DNA from 4 places in the Streptomyces sp. NBC_01089 genome. Region 4 is predicted to be linked to each of the others. Evidence: riboswitches for the same ligand, from Rfam matches in the RefSeq annotation. Region 4 holds a riboswitch; each other region holds the start of a gene.

Region 1 (4,305 bases), 4.9 Mb from region 4:
GGTCGTGCTCTTCGGCTCGGTCGCCGCCAGCGGCGTCCAGACGCTGGGCGGCGCGGCCATGGAGAAGGGTGAGAACGCCCTGATCGTCGCCGCCTCGCTCGGTATCGGCCTGATCCCGATCGCGGCGCCGAACTTCTACCACGCGTTCCCGAAGAACGTCCTGGTGGTGCTCGACTCGGGCATATCCACCGGGTGTGTGGTGGCCATCGTGCTCAACCTGGCCTTCAACCACCTGGGGCGCAGGAAGGACGCCGGAGCCCCGGAGGGCCCTGAGGAACCGGCCGCCGAGGACAACGCGACACAGCAGGCAGTCGCCAAGGCGGCCGCCGCGCTGCACTGACGGTGGCGCGTGCCCGCCCAGGGCGTGAGTGACCGAGGCATGACATACGGGGCGCGTTCCGCACCACTGGTGCAGAACGCGCCCCGCCTGTCGGCAGCGGCAGCCCGGTCAGCCGATGCTGTACGGGTCCCCGTAGACCTTCCAGTTGAGCGGTGTGTGCAGGTCGAGGTTGCCGTTCTTCAGGAAGACGCGCTGCTCGGTGTCGACCCGGCTGGTGTCGCTGTGGGCCTCCTCCTGCTGCATCGCCCAGACGCGGGCGTCGAGGAAGGCGTTGAGATACGTGGTCTCGTCGCCGCCCTGGGCCGGGGTCTTGGCCTTGGCCAGCGCCCTCTTGCGGATGGAGCCGAAGCTGGTCTTGTCGTCGCCGTCACCGTGCATGACGATGGCGTCGTAGTACGCGAACTGGCCCAGGACACCGATGCCGTCCGTCTTGCCCTGCTTGACGGCCGGGTCGAAGTACACCCGGTCGCGCTCGTCGTTCTGCGCGGTCTGGAACGCGGTGTCCTTGGCCGCGGTCTTCCAGGCGCTCTCGAAGGCCGAGCCGAGCCCCGAGTGCGAGTCACTGCCGTTGACCTTCTCCAGCGCGGGGAGGTATTTGGCGAGCGGGTTGCCCGGCTCCCGGTCGGTGTAGAGCTTCACCAGGTCCAGCATGTCGCCGGTGCCCGAGCAGAACCCGATGATGCCGGCGGTGTAGCCGCGGCCGTCTCCTATGTCCTCGATGTACTTGTACTGGGCCTTCCAGTCCAGCGAGGAGTTCTCGGCGCTGGAGACCAGCTTCATGGCGATCTCCTTCTTCGCCGGGTCGTCGAGTCCGGTCGCGGCGGCGGCCACCTGCTGAGAGCTGTGCGAACTCACCGGCTGCGCAGGGGCGTTGGCGGCGTGGGCGGTGGCCGGTACGGCTACCAGGGCCAGCCCGAGCACGGTGCGCGTGATGATCCTCTTGCTGCGTCCAGCGGTGGTGCGGTGGGGGGCTTTCACCGGTCCTCCAAGGGGGAGTTGGTGCGTCGGTGTTCTGTTAGGAAGCTTTCCTATCAGCTGCCCGGAGGGTCGTACACCCCTGAGGACAGGGGAGTTGAGCGAATCGTGTGCGATCAGGTTCGATCCGGTCAGGGGGAATAGCGGGTTTTGCCCTGATGTGACTCTAGGTGGCCAAGTCGCTTCCGTACGCGACGTGGCGTAGGGGCCGTGCCGCGCGCTGTAGCGTCTGCGGTATGGACGATCACTCAGCGGCCGACGATCACTCCGTGGTCGATGTCGGCGACGTACGGCTCGCATACCGCGCCTGGGGCGACCCCTTCGGCGCGCCTGTGGTGCTGCTGCACGGGCTCGGCGGCTCGTCCGCGACCTGGGAGGAGACCGGCCGGGCGCTCGGCGCCGAGTGGCGGGTGTACGCCCTGGACCTGCGCGGACACGGAGAGAGCGACTGGCCGGACGAGTACTCGTTCGAGCTCATGCGCGACGACGTCCTGGGGTTCCTCGACGAACTGGAACTGGAGCGCGTCGGGGTCGTCGGCCACTCCATGGGCGGTGTCGTCGCCTATCTGCTCGCCCAGGAGCACGCGGACCGGGTGGAGCGGCTCGTCCTCGAGGAGACTCCGCCGCCGTACCCCAGGGAGATGGCCGAACCCGCGAGTCCCGAAGGGCCGGTCGACTACGACTGGAACGTGGTGCCCGCCATCAGGAACGAGATCGGGCGCCCCAGCCCCGAGTGGGCCGAGCGGCTCGGCGAGATCGTCGCCCCGACGCTGATCGTCACCGGCGGCCCGGACAGCTCCATGCCGCAGGGGCGGATCCCCGACATGGCGGCGGGGATCCCCGACTCCAGGGTCATCACGATCCCGGTCGGCCACACCGTGCACGCCCTGGAGCCCGCACAGTTCTCGGCAGCGGTCAGCGACTTCTTCACCAGCTGAGCCGCGCGCGGCCGCCCACCCTCACCGCGGACGGCGTGACGCCGCGCGTTAGCCTTGCAGCGTAACGGACACGGGGTGCCCCGCCCAGGGGCTGAGATCACACCCGCCGAACCTGAACCAGTTAGTACTGGCGGAGGGATGTCGCTCATGTCATTGCCACCTGCTCCCAGCAGCACACCGGCCACCGGACCGCAGTCCGTCTTCGACGGCCGGATGCCCGCCGAGCCCGGCGACCTGCGGATCGAGGCCCGCGGGATCGCGCCGGTGCCCGGCCACCACCGCTACGGCGGCCCTGGGCGGCTGTTCACCGTGTGGTTCGCCCCGAACCTGACCATGACCGGGGTCTTCACCGGCACCGTCGGTATCGCCCTCGGCCTCGACCTGCCCACCGCGCTGGCCGCCGTGGTGCTGGGCACCCTGCTCGGCGCCGTGCCCACCGCGTACCTCGGGACCTGGGGCAGCCGCACCGGTGCGGGCCAACTGCCCCTGGCCCGGCTCGCGTTCGGCCGGTCCGTCACGGTGCCCGGCCTGCTGCAGTGGCTGTCGTCGGTGGCCTGGGACGCGCTCATCGGACTGTTCGGCGGGGACGCGCTGGCCCGGCTCTGCGGCTGGCCGTTCTGGCTCGGCGTGCTGCTGATGATGCTGGGGCAGGGGTCGCTCGGCGTACTGGGCTATGAGGCGATCCACCGGCTGCAGAAGCTGATGACCTTCGTACTCGCCGCCGCTTTCGTCGCCCTGGCCTTCAGGCTGCCGGACAGCGTCCACACCGCGGCAGGCAGCGCACACGGCGCCGACCGCGCCGGCGCGTTCATCCTGACCAGCACCATCGCGCTCAGCCTCGCGCTGTCGTGGGCTCCGTACGCCAGCGACTTCAGCCGCTATCTGCCGCAGAACACCTCCCGCCCGCGCATGTTCTGGTACACGCTCCTCGGCGTCAGCGTCTCCTTCGTGGCCGTGCAGTCGCTCGGGCTGTGGGGGGCCGCCGTCTTCACCGACCAGACCGCCCGGGGTGTCGACCGGCTGCTGGGCGGCGGTGTGCTCGGCGCGCTGGGGCTGCTGGCCGTGGCGCTGGCCGCCCTCTGCAGCAACGCCATGAACGACTACAGCGGCTCACTGGCCCTGCAGACCATCGGGCTGCGCGTTCCGCGCCCGGTCGCGGCCGCGATCGCCGCCGTACTCGGTTTCCCGCTGGTGCTGTGGATGCACGCCGCCGACACCACCGCGCGCTTCCAGAACGTCCTGCTCTTCGTCGGCTACTGGATCCCCGGCTTCGTCGCCGTCGTCGCTGTCGACTGGTTCGCCCGGGGCCGCAGGGGCGAACCGGTCGACCCGACCACGGAGAGCGTCCGTACGCGGTCCGGCCGGCCCGCCCTGGTGGCGTTCTGCGCCGCGTTCGCCGCGGCGGTGCCGTTCATGAACACCGGCCTCTACACCGGCCCGGTGGCTTCCGCACTGCACGGCGCCGACCTCGCCTATTACGTGGCCTTCCTGACCGCGCTCGTCGTCTACGCACCCCTCAGGCTGCGCCGCCACCGGACCCCGCACAGCACCTAAGGCTTCCAGTCCGGGCTGCGCCCGCTGAGTCCGATCACCCGGTCGACGAAGGGGGCGTCCCGCGCGACCTCGACGGCCGGGCCGAAGGCCGGAGCGCGTGTCGGGCTGTCCGGCTGCCCGAGCAGCGCGTACGAGACACCCAGGCTCGCCGGGTCCGGGGCGTACCGCTGCCCGGTCGCGCGGGCCAGATCCCAGCCGTGCACCACCAGCTCGTTGAGCGCGATCCGTCCGGCGACCACCGCGGGCAGGGTGAAACCGCCCGCTCTCGTCTCGCCCTCCCAGGCGCCGGGGGAGTGCCAGGCCGCGATCAGGTCCGCCAGCTGCCGGGGCAGCGCCGTGCGCCAGTCCGCGGCCAGCTCGGGGTTGGGTACGGTGCCCGGCGCGGTGTCGGTGTGCGGCCCGAACTCCTTCTTCGCCGCGGCGCAGAACGCCACCGTCAGTCCGGAGACATGGGCGAGCAGGTCCCGGACCGCGAAGTCCGGGCAGGGCGTGGGGTCA
Region 2 (4,305 bases), 2.1 Mb from region 4:
CGAACCGGTGCTACGCGCACGGGCTGCGGAAGGGAGACCGGACCTCTCAGTGCTTGCGGCGGCGGCCCCCGCCGCTCCGCGCGATGCCCCCTCCGGGGAGCGCCCACCCCGTCCCGCGGGCCGGGCGGCCGGCCCCGTGGTCCGCACGGTCGGCCGAGACCACGAGCGCGGCGAGCGCTGTGGTCACCGGCACCGATGCGACCAGGCCGATCGACCCCACCAGGGTCCGTACGATCTCCTCCGCGACCAGCTCGGAGTTGGCCACCGTGCCCACGCTGCTCTGCGCGATGGAGAAGAGCAGCAACAGGGGCAGCGCCGCACCCGCGTAGGCCAGAACGAGCGTGTTGACGACGGACGCGATGTGGTCGCGGCCGATCCGGATACCGGCCCGGTAGAGCCCGCGCGCCCCCATCGTGGGGTCCGCCTGGTGCAGTTCCCAGACGGCCGACGTCTGGGTGACCGTCACATCGTCCAGCACCCCGAGCGATCCGATGATGACGCTCGCCAGCAGCAGCCCGCTCATGTCGATGTGCGGATAGAGGCCATGGATCAGCCCGGTGCTGTCATCGGTGTTCCCGGTCAGGCTCGCCCAGCCGATGAAGAGGGAACCGAGCAGCCCGATCAGCATCAGTGAGACCAGCGTGCCGATGACGGCGACCGAGGTCCGCGCCGTCAGACCGTGGCAGGTGTAGAGCGCGATCAGCATGATGGCGCTCGCCCCGATCACAGCCACGACCAGCGGATTCGACCCGTGCAGGATCGCGGGCAGGATGAAGAGCGTCAGTACCGCGAAGCTGACGGCCAGCGCGACCAGCGCCATCAGCCCGCGCAGCCGGCCCACGGCGACGACCACCAGCGCGAAGATCCCGGCGAGCAGCGCCATCGGGAACTTCCGGTCCACGTCGGACACCGAGTACTGCAGATCATGGGGCGCGTCCGGGGCGTACGCCACGATCACGCCCTGCCCCTGGTGCAGTTGGCGCGGGGAATCCGGCTGGACGATCTCGGTGAAGGTGCGGCCCTTGTCCTTGCCGCTGGTCACCTCGATCTTCGCCTTCTTGCACCCGGTGTTCTGCGCGGCCTCCGTACCGGCACCGGTCCGCTGCCCCGCCGTGCCCTCACCACCGCTCGAACCCGCGCCCCCGCCGGTGCCCCCGTCCGCGCCCCCGCCGGCCGACGACTGGCCGCCCTGTACGTCCTTGCAGTTCACCGCAGCCATCGCCACTACTTCGCCCTGCTGCGTCTGCCGGTCGAACCCGACACCACTGCGGTCATGATGCGGCGCGCCACCCGGCCAGAAGACCGCAAGACCGACAACAACCGCCGCCGCGAAGGGAATCAGCACCGCTGCGATGACCTTGCGCAGATGCTGGGACACGGGCGCGGCGGGGCCGTGACCGTGCGTATGGCTGTGCCCGCCGGGGGGCGGTTCCGGGAGTGGTGTCACCGCCAGATCATCGCAAGAACGGGGAGGCCCTCTGTTCAGTCCGCGGTCCTTGGCGTTAGCGTGGGGGCACCTTTGCACACGCGGGAGCTCGGAGCACCGGGCTGAGAGGGCGCTGACCAGCAATCTGCTGAGAGCTGCGCCGACCGCCGAACCTGTTACCGGGTAATGCCGGCGTAGGGAGTAGGTCTCATGACCACAGTGGATGCACGCACGCCTGCCACCGACCAGGACGAGCGCAAGCCGGGCTGGCACAAGGGATATGTCGCGGGCCCCGAGGGCTCGCGCGCGGATCTCCGGGTGCCCGTCAGGCAGGTGCACCTCACCAATGGGCAGGACGTGACGCTGTACGACACGTCAGGCCCGTACACCGACCCCACCGTCGAGACCGATGTACGGCGCGGGCTCGCCCCGCTCCGGGAGAACTGGATCATCGGCCGCGGCGACACCGAGGAGTACGCGGGCCGCCCGGCCCGCCCCGAGGACGACGGGATCAAGCACACCTCACCGCGCGGGGGGCTCCGTAACCTCGACGCGGTCTTCCCCGGCCGCCCCCGCCAGCCCCGCAGGGGGCGTGAGGGGCGCGCGGTGAGCCAGCTCGCGTACGCCGTGCGCGGGGAGATCACCCCGGAGATGGAGTACGTCGCGATCCGGGAGAACGTCTCTCCCGAGGTCGTACGGGAGGAGATCGCCGCGGGCCGGGCGGTCCTGCCGGCCAACGTGAACCACCCGGAGATCGAGCCGATGATCATCGGGAAGCGGTTCCTGGTGAAGGTCAACGCCAACATCGGCAACTCCGCGGTCACTTCCTCCATCGAGGAGGAGGTGGACAAGATGACCTGGGCCACCAAATGGGGCGCGGACACGGTCATGGACCTGTCCACCGGGCGCAATATCCACACCACCCGCGAGTGGGTGCTGCGCAACTCCCCCGTCCCGATCGGCACGGTCCCGCTCTACCAGGCCCTGGAGAAGGTCGACGGCCAGGCCGAGGAGCTGACCTGGGAGATCTACAAGGACACCGTCATCGAGCAGGCCGAACAGGGCGTCGACTACATGACGGTGCACGCGGGGGTGCTGCTGAGGTACGTGCCGCTCACCGCGCGCCGCAAGACCGGGATCGTCTCGCGCGGCGGCTCGATCATGGCCGCCTGGTGCCTGGCGCACCACAAGGAGTCGTTCCTGTACGAGCACTTCGAAGAGCTCTCCGACATCCTGGCCTCCTACGACGTGACCTACTCACTGGGTGACGGGCTGCGGCCGGGGTCGATCGCGGACGCCAACGACGAGGCGCAGTTCGCGGAGTTGCGCACCCTCGGGGAACTCAACACGATCGCCAAACGTCATGGTGTACAGACGATGATCGAAGGTCCCGGTCACGTCCCGATGCACAAGATCAAGGAGAACATCGACCTCCAGCAGGAGATCTGCGAGGAGGCCCCCTTCTATACGCTCGGCCCGCTCACCACGGACGTGGCCCCGGCGTATGACCACATCACCTCCGGCATCGGGGCGGCGATGATCGCATGGTGGGGTACGGCCATGCTCTGCTACGTCACGCCCAAGGAACATCTGGGCCTGCCCAACCGGGACGACGTGAAGACCGGCGTGATCACGTACAAGATCGCTGCGCATGCGGCGGATCTCGCCAAGGGGCACCAGGACGCGCAGAAGTGGGACGACGCGCTCTCGGACGCACGCTTCGAGTTCCGCTGGGAGGACCAGTTCAATCTCGCTCTCGACCCCGACACGGCAAGGGAGTTCCATGACGAGACGCTGCCGGCCGAGCCGGCGAAGACCGCGCATTTCTGTTCCATGTGCGGGCCGAAGTTCTGCTCGATGAAGATCTCCCAGGACATCCGCCGTGAACACGGCGGAAGCCAGGAGGAGATCGAGTCGGGGATGGCGGCGAAGTCGAAGGAGTTCGCGGCGAGCGGCAACAGGGTGTATCTGCCGATCGCCGACTGAGCACGCCGGCTGTACCTCCACGGGTGTCCCCGGTGCTACTCCGGTGGGTGGTCGGGGCCGCCGAAGTCCGGGCTGGTGAAGTCCGGGCTGGTGAAGCTGGGGCGCTCGTGGTCCGCCGTCTCGTTCTCGTCAGGACTGGCGAAATCGGGGCGGCTGTAGCCGAGGCTCGGGATACGGCCCGCCGAGCGGTAGGGGGCGGGGGCGGCTGGGTCCACGCTCGGGTCGGCCAGTGCCGCGCTCAGGAACGGGACGATGCCCCGTTCCACCAGGGCGTGGCGCCAGGCGTCCCGGGCGCGGGCGACCTCTTCGGAGAGTTCGCCGCCCCCTTCCTCGGCCTCGGGGTGCACCTCGGTCGAGCCGTTGCGCAGCGCCGTCAGGAGGAGGCCGATCGCCGCTGCCAGGATGGCCGCGGCGGTGAGGGCCGCGAAGAACCAGCCCGCGGTGACCATGGTGTTGCCGAAGGCGGGCGCCGGATTGAGCGCCTTGAGTATGTAGCCCACCAGCAGGAAGATCACGGCGGCGGTGCCTGCCAGCACCGGAGCCAGTACGGCCAGAACGGCGGCCAGCCCCGCGCCTGTGCGCGGGCCGCCTCTGACGGGGGCGAGGACCGAGGCGTCCATCGAGTCCGGTGCGGGCGTGCGCAGTTCGGCGCGCACCTTCACGAAGTGCTCGTACTCGGCAGCCGCGGCCGCGGTGACCAGGCTGTCGGCGTCGAGCACCATGGTGCGGAGCTGCTCGCTGTTGAGCCGCTGCCCCAGGTCGGCCAGATCCGGCCGGTCGGGCGCGGTGCGCAGCGCGTCGTCGAGGAGCCGCTCGAACTCCGGGCGGTCCTCTGTCAGCAGGTGCGAAGCGCTGTTCATGTGCATCCCCCGATGCTCCGTCGGGCCGTACCA
Region 3 (4,305 bases), 4.2 Mb from region 4:
CAGGCCCGCAGCGGCGAGGCGCCGAGGACCGCAGCGGCCTCCCGCAGCCGCCCGTCCACGGCGCGCAGCACCGGCAGCATCGTCCGTACGACGAACGGCACGCCCACCAGCGCCTGGGCGAGCGGCACCAGGATCCAGGACGCACGCAGATCGAGCGGCGGCTTGTCGAGGGTGATCAGGAACCCGAAGCCGACGGTGACCGCGGACACCCCCAGCGGCAGCATCAGCAGGGCGTCGAACCCGCGCACCAGCCGCCCGGCCCGCCGGGTGAGCGCCGCGGCCGCGAGTCCGCCGATGACCAGGGCGATCCCGGTCGCGACCACGGCGTACCGCACGGAGTTCCAGATCGCGTCGACCGGCGGTACCAGGAACGTACCGCCGCCCGCGCCCTGCGACTGGAGCGCCCGGTAGAACGCGAAGCCGTACCCGCCGGGGCCGTCGAGGGACCGTGCGACCAGCACCCCCAGGGGCAGCAGGATCAGTACGCCGATGACCGCGAGCACCCCGCCGACCAGCGCCCACTGGCCGGCGCCCGCCGGACGGCGGGAGGTCCGCGCCGGGTCGACCAGGCTCAGCGCGCTCTCCCGGCGCCGTACGGTCCAGGCGTGCAGCGCGAGGATCGCTCCGACCGCGGCGAACTGCACCAGGGTCAGCACGGCCGCCGTCGGCAGGTCGAGCAGTTCGGCGGTCTCCCGGTAGATCTCCACCTCAAGCGTGGAGAAGCCGGGTCCGCCGAGGATCTGCACCACCCCGAAGGAGGTGAAGGTGAAGAGGAAGACCATCAGCGCGGCCGCGGCCACCGCGGGCGTCAGCGCGGGCAGCGTCACCCGCCGCCAGGCGGCGAACCGGGAGGCGCCCAGGACCCGCGCGGCCTCCTCCTGGCGCGGGTCGAGCTGGGCCCAGAGGCCCCCCACGGTCCTGACGACCACCGCGTAGTTGAAGAAGACATGCGCGAGCAGGATCGCCCAGACCGTGGTGTCCAGGCGGACGCCCCACAGCTGGTCGAGCAGCCCGCCGCGGCCGAGCAGCGCGAGGAAGGCCGTCCCGGCGACGACGGTGGGCAGCACGAAGGGCACGGTCGCCACCGCGCGCAGCAGCTGTTTGCCGGGGAAGTCGAAGCGGGCGAAGACATACGCGCCGGGCAGCGCGATCAGCAGGGTCAGCCCGGTCGACGCGCATGCCTGCCAGGTGGTGAACCACAGGATGTGCAGGATGCCGGGCTCGCTCAGCACCTCGCCGATCCGCCCGAACTGCCAGGTGCCGCCCGCCTTCAGGCCGCGGCCGACGATGGCCGCGACCGGGTAGGCGAAGAAGACCGCGAAGAACACGGCGGGCACCATCATCAGCGCGAGCCCGACCGCCGCCCGGCGCCGGCCCGCCCCGGTCGACGGCCCGGGCCCGGCCTGCGCCTCGGGTGCTACTTCAGGACGATCGAGGACCACGACTTGACCCACTGGTCACGGTTCTTGGCGATCGTGGCGGGTGCGACGGTCTCGGGCCTGGTGACCTTCGCGCCGAACTCCGTGAAGACCGCGGGCTCCTTCGCGCCCTTCACCACCGGGTCCACGAACATGTTGAGCGGCATGTCCTCCTGGAACTTCTTGCTGATCAGGAAGTCGATCAGGGCCTTGCCGCCCGCCTCGTTCTTCGCGCCGCCGAGCAGCCCGGCGAACTCGATCTGCCGGAAGCAGGTAGAGGTGACGACGCCGGTCGGGGCGGTCTTCGGCCGCGGCTTGGCGTACAGCACCTCGGCGGGCGGGCTCGACGCGTACGAGACGACGAGCGGCCGGTCGCCCTTGGCCTTCTTGCCGCCGGCCGAGCCGGAGAAGTCGTTGTTGTACGCCTGCTCCCAGCCGTCGTCGACCTTGACTCCGTTGGCCGTGAGCTTCTTCCAGTACGCCTGCCAGCCGTCGTTCCCGTACCGCCCGACCGTGCCGAGCATGAAGCCCAGGCCCGGTGAGGAGGTGGCGACGTTCTCGGTGACCAGCAGGTTCTTGTACTGCGGCTTGATCAGGTCGTCGAAGCTCCTGGGCGGGGCGAGCTTGTGGTCCGCGAAGTACTTCTTGTCGTAGTTGACGCAGAGGTCGCCGCTGTCGACCGGTGTGACCCGGTGCTTCTTCGCGTCGAGCTGTACGGCGGATGCGACCTGGTCCAGGCCCTTCGCCCGGTACGGCGTGAACAGGCCGTTGCCGAGCGCCCGGGACAGCAGGGTGTTGTCGACACCGAAGAAGACGTCACCGCGCGGGGAACCCTTGCTGAGGATCTCCTGGTTGAGCGTGGCGCCCGCGTCCCCGCTCTTGAGGACGTGGACGGTGTAGCCGGTCTCCTTGGTGAACTCCTTGAGCACGGCGGGGGACGCGGCGAACGAGTCATGGCTGACGAGCGTCACGACCTTGGAGTTCTTGGCGCCCGAGCCCGAGTCGTCGGAGCCTCCGCAGGCGGCGAGCGCCGAGACGCCCAGCGCGGCGGCCAGCGCGGTGACCGTCAGCTTCCTGGTGCTGAGCGTTCTGCCGGCCGTGCGCGCTCGCTTGGTGGTGCTCACTGATTCCTCCTGGGATGGACATCCAGGAAGAGACGCGGCCCTGCCCGCGGGAGAGCGGGCAGGGCTGAACAGCTTGAGTAGTGACCGAACTTCCTACCCGGAATGACCCGGGCAAGGTCCAGAGGGTCTGCGGCATGGCCGCACTCTCAGCGCTGTGGCGCTCCCCTGTCGGAATATGAAAATGTGCGCCCCACGTTACACGGGCCCTACCGCTCGGCGGCGGCCAGCTGCCCGCAGGCTCCGTCGATCTCCTGGCCGCGGGTGTCCCGTACGGTCACGGGGACTCCGTGGGCGGCGATGGCGGCGACGAACGCCTTCTCGTCCTCCGGCCGGGACGCGGTCCACTTGGAGCCCGGCGTCGGGTTGAGCGGGATCAGGTTGACGTGGACGGGCTTGCCCTTGAGGAGCCGTCCCAGCCGGTCGCCCCGCCAGGCGTGGTCGTTGATGTCGCGGATGAGCGCGTACTCGATGGAGACCCGGCGGCCGGACTTCGCGGCGTACTCCCAGGCGGCGTCCAGCACCTCACGGACCTTCCACCGGGTGTTGACCGGGACGAGGGTGTCGCGCAGCTCGTCGTCGGGCGCGTGCAGCGAGACCGCGAGGCGGCATTTGAAGCCCTCGTCGGCGAAGCGCAGCATCGCGGGCACCAGGCCGACCGTGGACACGGTGATCCCGCGCTGCGAGAGACCGAGACCGTCGGGCTCGGGGTCGGTCAGCCGGCGGATCGAGCCGACCACCCGCTTGTAGTTGGCGAGCGGTTCGCCCATGCCCATGAAGACGATGTTGGAGAGCCGGGCGGGCCCGCCGGGCACCTCACCGTCGCGCAGCGCGCGCATCCCGTCGACGATCTGGTGCACGATCTCGGCCGTCGAGAGATTGCGGTCCAGACCGGCCTGGCCGGTGGCGCAGAACGGGCAGTTCATCCCGCAGCCGGCCTGCGAGGAGATGCACATCGTCACTCGGTCCGGGTAGCGCATCAGGACGGACTCGACGAGCGTGCCGTCGTGCAGCTTCCACAGCGTCTTACGGGTGGTGTCGTCGTCGCAGCTGATGTGGCGCACCACGCTCATCAGGTCGGGGAGCAGCGCCTCCCGCAGCTTCTCGCGCGAGGCGGCCGGGATGTCGGTCCACTCGGCGGGGTCGTGGGCGTACCGCGCGAAGTAGTGCTGCGACAGCTGCTTGGCGCGGAACGGCTTCTCGCCGGTCTCGGCCACGGCGTCCTTGCGCTCGGCGGGCGTGAGGTCGGCGAGGTGGAGCGGGGGCTTCTTGGCTCCGCGGGGCGCGACGAAAGTGAGTTCTCCGGGCTTAGGCATGGTCCATCCAGTGTCGCAGACAGCGGAGGGAGGGCCCGCCGTCCTGTGGACAGCGGGCCCTCCCTCGGTGAAGCAGCAGGTCGCAGACGTGGACGTCCGGTCTCAGGAGCCGGCCTTCAGGATCCGACGAACAGCACGAGCAGCAGCCAGACCACGGGTGCGGTGGGCAGCAGGGAGTCCAGCCGGTCCATGATCCCGCCGTGGCCCGGCAGCAGCGTTCCCATGTCCTTGATCCCGAGATCCCTCTTGATCATGGACTCGCCCAGGTCGCCCAGGGTGGCGCTGGCCGCGACGGCGAGGCCGAGCAGCAGACCCTGCCACCACTGCCCGTCGTCGATCAGGAACTGCATGCAGAGCGCGCCCGCCACCATCGCGAAGCTGACCGCCCCGAACAGCCCCTCCCTGGTCTTTCCGGGGCTGATACGCGGTGCGAGCTTGTGCTTGCCGAAG
Region 4 (4,305 bases):
CAGTCCTGCCGGGGGCGGACCGCCGCCTTGAGCGGCACGGCCGGATCGGCGGCCAGGGCCGGATCCACCGGGGCGCCCGACTCGATCAGCTTCCGTCCCTGGGCCAGATCCCGTGGCCTGCCGACGGCGAGCACCGCGACCAGCCGCTCCTCCCGCAGCCAGCACACCGACCAGGCGGGCCCCGCCGGGTCGCCGCGCCCGACCAGGGTGTCGGCGGCCGCGTGGTGGCCCGCGTACTGGACGAAGCGGCCGAACTGCTCGGACCAGAAGTAGGGCACCGGGTCGTAGATCTGCGGGGTCTCACCGATCACGTCGGCGGCGACCGTGCGCGGCCCCTGGAGTGCGTTGTCCCAGTGGTGGATCAGCAGCCGCTCGCCGTAACGGCGCGACGGGAAGGACGCGCAGTCGCCGACCGCGTAGACGTCCGGGAGCGAGGTGCGCAGCCGTTCGTCGGCCAGGACCGACCCTTCGGCGCCGAGCGCGATACCGGAACCGGCCAGCCAGCCGGTCGCGGGCCTGGCCCCGATGCCGACGAGGACCGCCCCGGCCGCCAGCCGCCGCCCGGACTCCAGGACCACGGCGCCCGGTTCGACCCGGGACACCCGGGCGTCCGTGAGGAGTTCGGCGCCGCTGTCGGCGTACCAGTCGGCCATCGGCGCCGCGATCTCGGGCGGCAGCACCCCGACGAGCGGCCGGCCCGCCGCCTCCACGACCGTCACCGCGCACCCCGCCTCGCGTGCGGCCGTCGCGAACTCGGCGCCGATCCACCCCGCGCCGACCACCACCACGTCCCGGCGGTCGGCGAGGACGGCCCGCAGCCGTCCCGCGTCGTCGAGTGTGCGCAGCAGATGAACTCCGGGGGCGCCCTCGCTGCCGGGCAGCGTGACCGGGTGGGCGCCGGTGGCGACGACCAGAGCCCCGTACGGGACGGGGCCGCGCGCGGTGTCCAGCTCCCGGTCCCGCGGGCGCAGGCCGGTCACCTCGCACCCCAGCAGCAGCTCGACCCCGAGCGCGGCGAAGTCGACGTCGAAGGCGGAGCCGTCCGCCTTGCCGAGCAGCACCGCCTTGGAGAGCGGCGGTCTGTCGTACGGCTGGTGGGACTCCTCGCCGATCAGCGTGACGGGTCCGGTGAAGCCCTGGTCCCGCAGGGCGACAGCGGTCTGCACTCCGGCCATGCCCGCGCCGGCGATGACGACGTTCCTCGGCTCACTCACCCGATCACCTTAAGCACCTGACGACCCGTCAGAACAGGGGGTGTCCTGTGACGGCTTACGAGGCGGCACCGACCGGGGTTAGGCTGGCCGTGCTGAACCACTCGCGGGAGTCCGGGCGCACCGGGCTGAGAGGGAGGCTGGACGGCCTCCGACCGTACGAACCTGATCCGGGTCATGCCGGCGAAGGGAGGGGCTGGACGCCCATGCACACCCATCACGCCAGTCATCAGGCGCACCACGCCGACACGGTGGGCGCGCTGCCGGACGTACTGATCGTCGGTGGCGGGATCATCGGTCTCGTCACGGCCTGGCGGTCGGCGCAGCGCGGACTGCGTACGGCCGTCGTCGACCCCGAGCCGGGCGGCGGCGCCGCGCAGGTCGCGGCGGGCATGCTGGCCGCCGTCACAGAACTGCACTACGGCGAGCAGGTCCTGCTCGGGCTGAATCTGGAGTCCGCCCGCCGCTATCCGGCGTTCGCCGCGGAGCTGGCGGAGGCGTCGGGCCAGGAGCTGGGCTACCGCGCCTGCGGCACCCTCGCGGTGGCGCTCGACCTCGACGACCGGGCGAATCTGCGGGAGCTGCACGCGCTCCAGGTCCGCTCCGGCCTGGAGTCGGAGTGGCTCACCGGGCGCGAGTGCAGGCGCCTCGAACCGATGCTCGCGCCGGGTGTACGCGGCGGGCTCCGGGTGGACGGCGACCACCAGGTCGATCCGCGGCGGCTCGCGAAGGCGCTGGTCATCGCGTGCGAGCGGGCCGGGGTCACCTTCCACCGCGACTGGGCCGAGCGACTGACGGTGGAGCGCGGCCGGGCCACCGGTGTGGTGCTGGCCGACGGAACGGCCCTGCCCGCGGGCCAGGTGGTGCTGGCGGCGGGCAGCCTCAGCGGCCGGCTCGCGGGCGTACCGGACGCGGTGCTTCCGCCCGTACGCCCGGTGAAGGGCCAGGTGCTGCGGCTGACGGTGCCACGTGTGTACGCGCCGTTCCTCAGCCGGACGGTCCGCGCGGTCGTCCGGGGCAGCCACCTCTATCTGGTCCCCCGGGAGAACGGCGAGCTGGTGATCGGCGCGACCAGCGAGGAGCTGGGCTGGGACACCACGGTCACCGCGGGCGGGGTGTACGAACTGCTCCGCGACGCCCATGAGCTGGTACCCGGCATCACCGAACTCCCGCTCACGGAGACGCGCGCGGGGCTGCGGCCCGCGTCCCCCGACAACGCGCCGCTGCTCGGCCCGAGCGCGCTGCCCGGCCTCCTGCTGGCCACCGGCCACTACCGCAACGGCGTGCTGCTCACGCCCGTCACCGGCGATGTGATGGCCGAACTGCTCACCACCGGGGAGCTGCCCGCCGAGGCCCGCGCCTTCACTCCCCGGCGCTTCTCGCCCGTACGACAGGAGCAGCCCGCATGAACGTGCCACTGAACGTGCCCCCCGTGAACACCCCGGCGGCGGACGCACCGCCCGTGGCCGCGCCTCAGGCGCGGGTCTCGGTCAACGGCGAGCCCCGTGGGATCGCCCCGGGCACCACCCTCGATGTACTGGTCACCGGCTTCACCAGTGCGCCGTCGGGCGTCGCCGCCGCGGTCAACGAGACCGTCGTGCCCCGGGGCAGGTGGCCCCGTACCGCGCTCGCCGACGGCGACCGCGTCGAGATTCTCACCGCGGTCCAGGGAGGCTGATCCGGACATGGCAGACGATTCCTTCACTCTCGCCGACACCGAGTTCTCCTCCCGGCTGATCATGGGGACCGGCGGTGCGCCCAGCCTCGATGTGCTGGAGAGGTCACTGATCGCGTCGGGCACCGAACTCACGACGGTGGCGATGCGCCGCCTCGACCCCACGGTGCAGGGCTCGGTCCTCTCGGTCCTCGACAGGCTCGCCGTCAAGGTGCTGCCGAACACCGCCGGCTGCTTCACTGCGGGCGAGGCGGTCCTCACCGCCCGGCTGGCCCGCGAGGCCCTGGGCACGAACTGGATCAAGCTGGAGGTCGTGGCGGACGAGCACACCCTGCTGCCCGACCCGGTGGAGCTGCTCGACGCCGCCGAGACGCTGGTGGACGACGGTTTCACGGTGCTGCCGTACACCAACGACGATCCGGTGCTGGCCCGCCGCCTCGAAGAGGTGGGCTGCGCGGCGATCATGCCGCTCGGCTCCCCCATCGGCTCGGGCCTCGGCATCCGCAATCCGCACAACTTCCAGCTGATCGTGGAGCGGGCCGGAGTGCCGGTGATCCTCGACGCGGGCGCCGGTACGGCGTCGGACGCGGCGCTGGCGATGGAGCTCGGCTGCGCGGCCGTGATGCTGGCGTCGGCGGTGACCCGCGCGCAGGAGCCGGAACTGATGGCGTCCGCGATGCGCCGGGGTGTGGAGGCGGGCCGGCTCGCTCACCGGGCGGGCCGGATCCCCCGCAGGCACTTCGCCCGGGCGTCGTCTCCGGAGGAGGGGCGCGCGGCACTCGATCCGGAGCGGCCGGCGTTCTAGAGGCCGGCCGACCGTGCCGGAGCGCCTCCGGGACCCGCGGGCCGGGTCCTCACACCGGTCCGCGGGCCGGTCCTCACGCCGGTCCTCACCGGCCTGTCACAGCTCGGCTTCAGTCCCGGCCGATTCACCAGGACGGCTTAGGCCCTGTCAGCGCCGACTCGTACACTCGCCAGCGTGGATACGACGCTTGGTGACCCGCAGGCCCCGCTCGTCGGGCAGCTGCTCGACGGCCGCTACCGGGTGGACGCCTGCATCGCGGTCGGTGGCATGGCCACGGTCTACCGGGCGGTCGACACCCGTCTGGACCGGGTGCTCGCCCTCAAGGTGATGCACCCCGCGCTGGCGGTCGACGCCACGTTCGTCGAGCGGTTCATCCGGGAGGCCAAGTCCGTCGCCCGCCTCGACCACCCCAATGTGGTCGGCATGTTCGACCAGGGCGCGGACGGCGCGCATGTCTATCTGGCGATGGAGTACGTCGCCGGGTGCACCCTGCGCGACGTCCTGCGTGAGCGGGGCGCGCTCTGTCCCCGGGCCGCGCTGGACATCCTGGAGCCGGTGCTGGCCGCGCTCGGCGCCGCGCACCGGGCCGGATTCGTGCACCGCGACATGAAGCC

The links. A riboswitch is a leader RNA that binds a small molecule or an ion and turns the genes downstream of it on or off. The one in region 4 is predicted to bind thiamine pyrophosphate.
Region 1: it holds a riboswitch for thiamine pyrophosphate, as region 4 does, so the genes downstream of both, OG510_RS06335 (purine-cytosine permease family protein) here and thiO (glycine oxidase ThiO) in region 4, are expected to answer to the same signal.
Region 2: it holds a riboswitch for thiamine pyrophosphate, as region 4 does, so the genes downstream of both, thiC (phosphomethylpyrimidine synthase ThiC) here and thiO (glycine oxidase ThiO) in region 4, are expected to answer to the same signal.
Region 3: it holds a riboswitch for thiamine pyrophosphate, as region 4 does, so the genes downstream of both, OG510_RS09540 (thiamine ABC transporter substrate binding subunit) here and thiO (glycine oxidase ThiO) in region 4, are expected to answer to the same signal.

What each region holds. Positions count from the first base shown of each region.
Region 1 covers NZ_CP108660.1:1,423,100-1,427,404, reverse strand. Annotated here, with positions in the region: gene OG510_RS06350 (nucleobase:cation symporter-2 family protein) at 1-340, shown strand, start outside; gene OG510_RS06345 (chitosanase) at 449-1,318, opposite strand; gene OG510_RS06340 (alpha/beta fold hydrolase) at 1,552-2,253, shown strand; TPP riboswitch at 2,315-2,409, shown strand; gene OG510_RS06335 (purine-cytosine permease family protein) at 2,401-3,807, shown strand; gene OG510_RS06330 (TIGR03086 family metal-binding protein) at 3,804-4,305, opposite strand, start outside.
Region 2 covers NZ_CP108660.1:4,232,456-4,236,760, forward strand. Annotated here, with positions in the region: gene OG510_RS18775 (YibE/F family protein) at 47-1,453, opposite strand; TPP riboswitch at 1,518-1,644, shown strand; gene thiC (phosphomethylpyrimidine synthase ThiC) at 1,637-3,412, shown strand; gene OG510_RS18785 (hypothetical protein) at 3,448-4,278, opposite strand.
Region 3 covers NZ_CP108660.1:2,192,360-2,196,664, forward strand. Annotated here, with positions in the region: gene OG510_RS09535 (ABC transporter permease) at 1-1,343, opposite strand, end outside; gene OG510_RS09540 (thiamine ABC transporter substrate binding subunit) at 1,418-2,542, opposite strand; TPP riboswitch at 2,615-2,719, opposite strand; gene rlmN (23S rRNA (adenine(2503)-C(2))-methyltransferase RlmN) at 2,749-3,855, opposite strand; gene OG510_RS09550 (phosphatidate cytidylyltransferase) at 3,972-4,305, opposite strand, start outside.
Region 4 covers NZ_CP108660.1:6,367,660-6,371,964, reverse strand. Annotated here, with positions in the region: gene OG510_RS28615 (NAD(P)/FAD-dependent oxidoreductase) at 1-1,175, opposite strand, end outside; TPP riboswitch at 1,308-1,420, shown strand; gene thiO (glycine oxidase ThiO) at 1,418-2,620, shown strand; gene thiS (sulfur carrier protein ThiS) at 2,644-2,889, shown strand; gene OG510_RS28600 (thiazole synthase) at 2,897-3,691, shown strand; gene pknB (Stk1 family PASTA domain-containing Ser/Thr kinase) at 3,866-4,305, shown strand, end outside.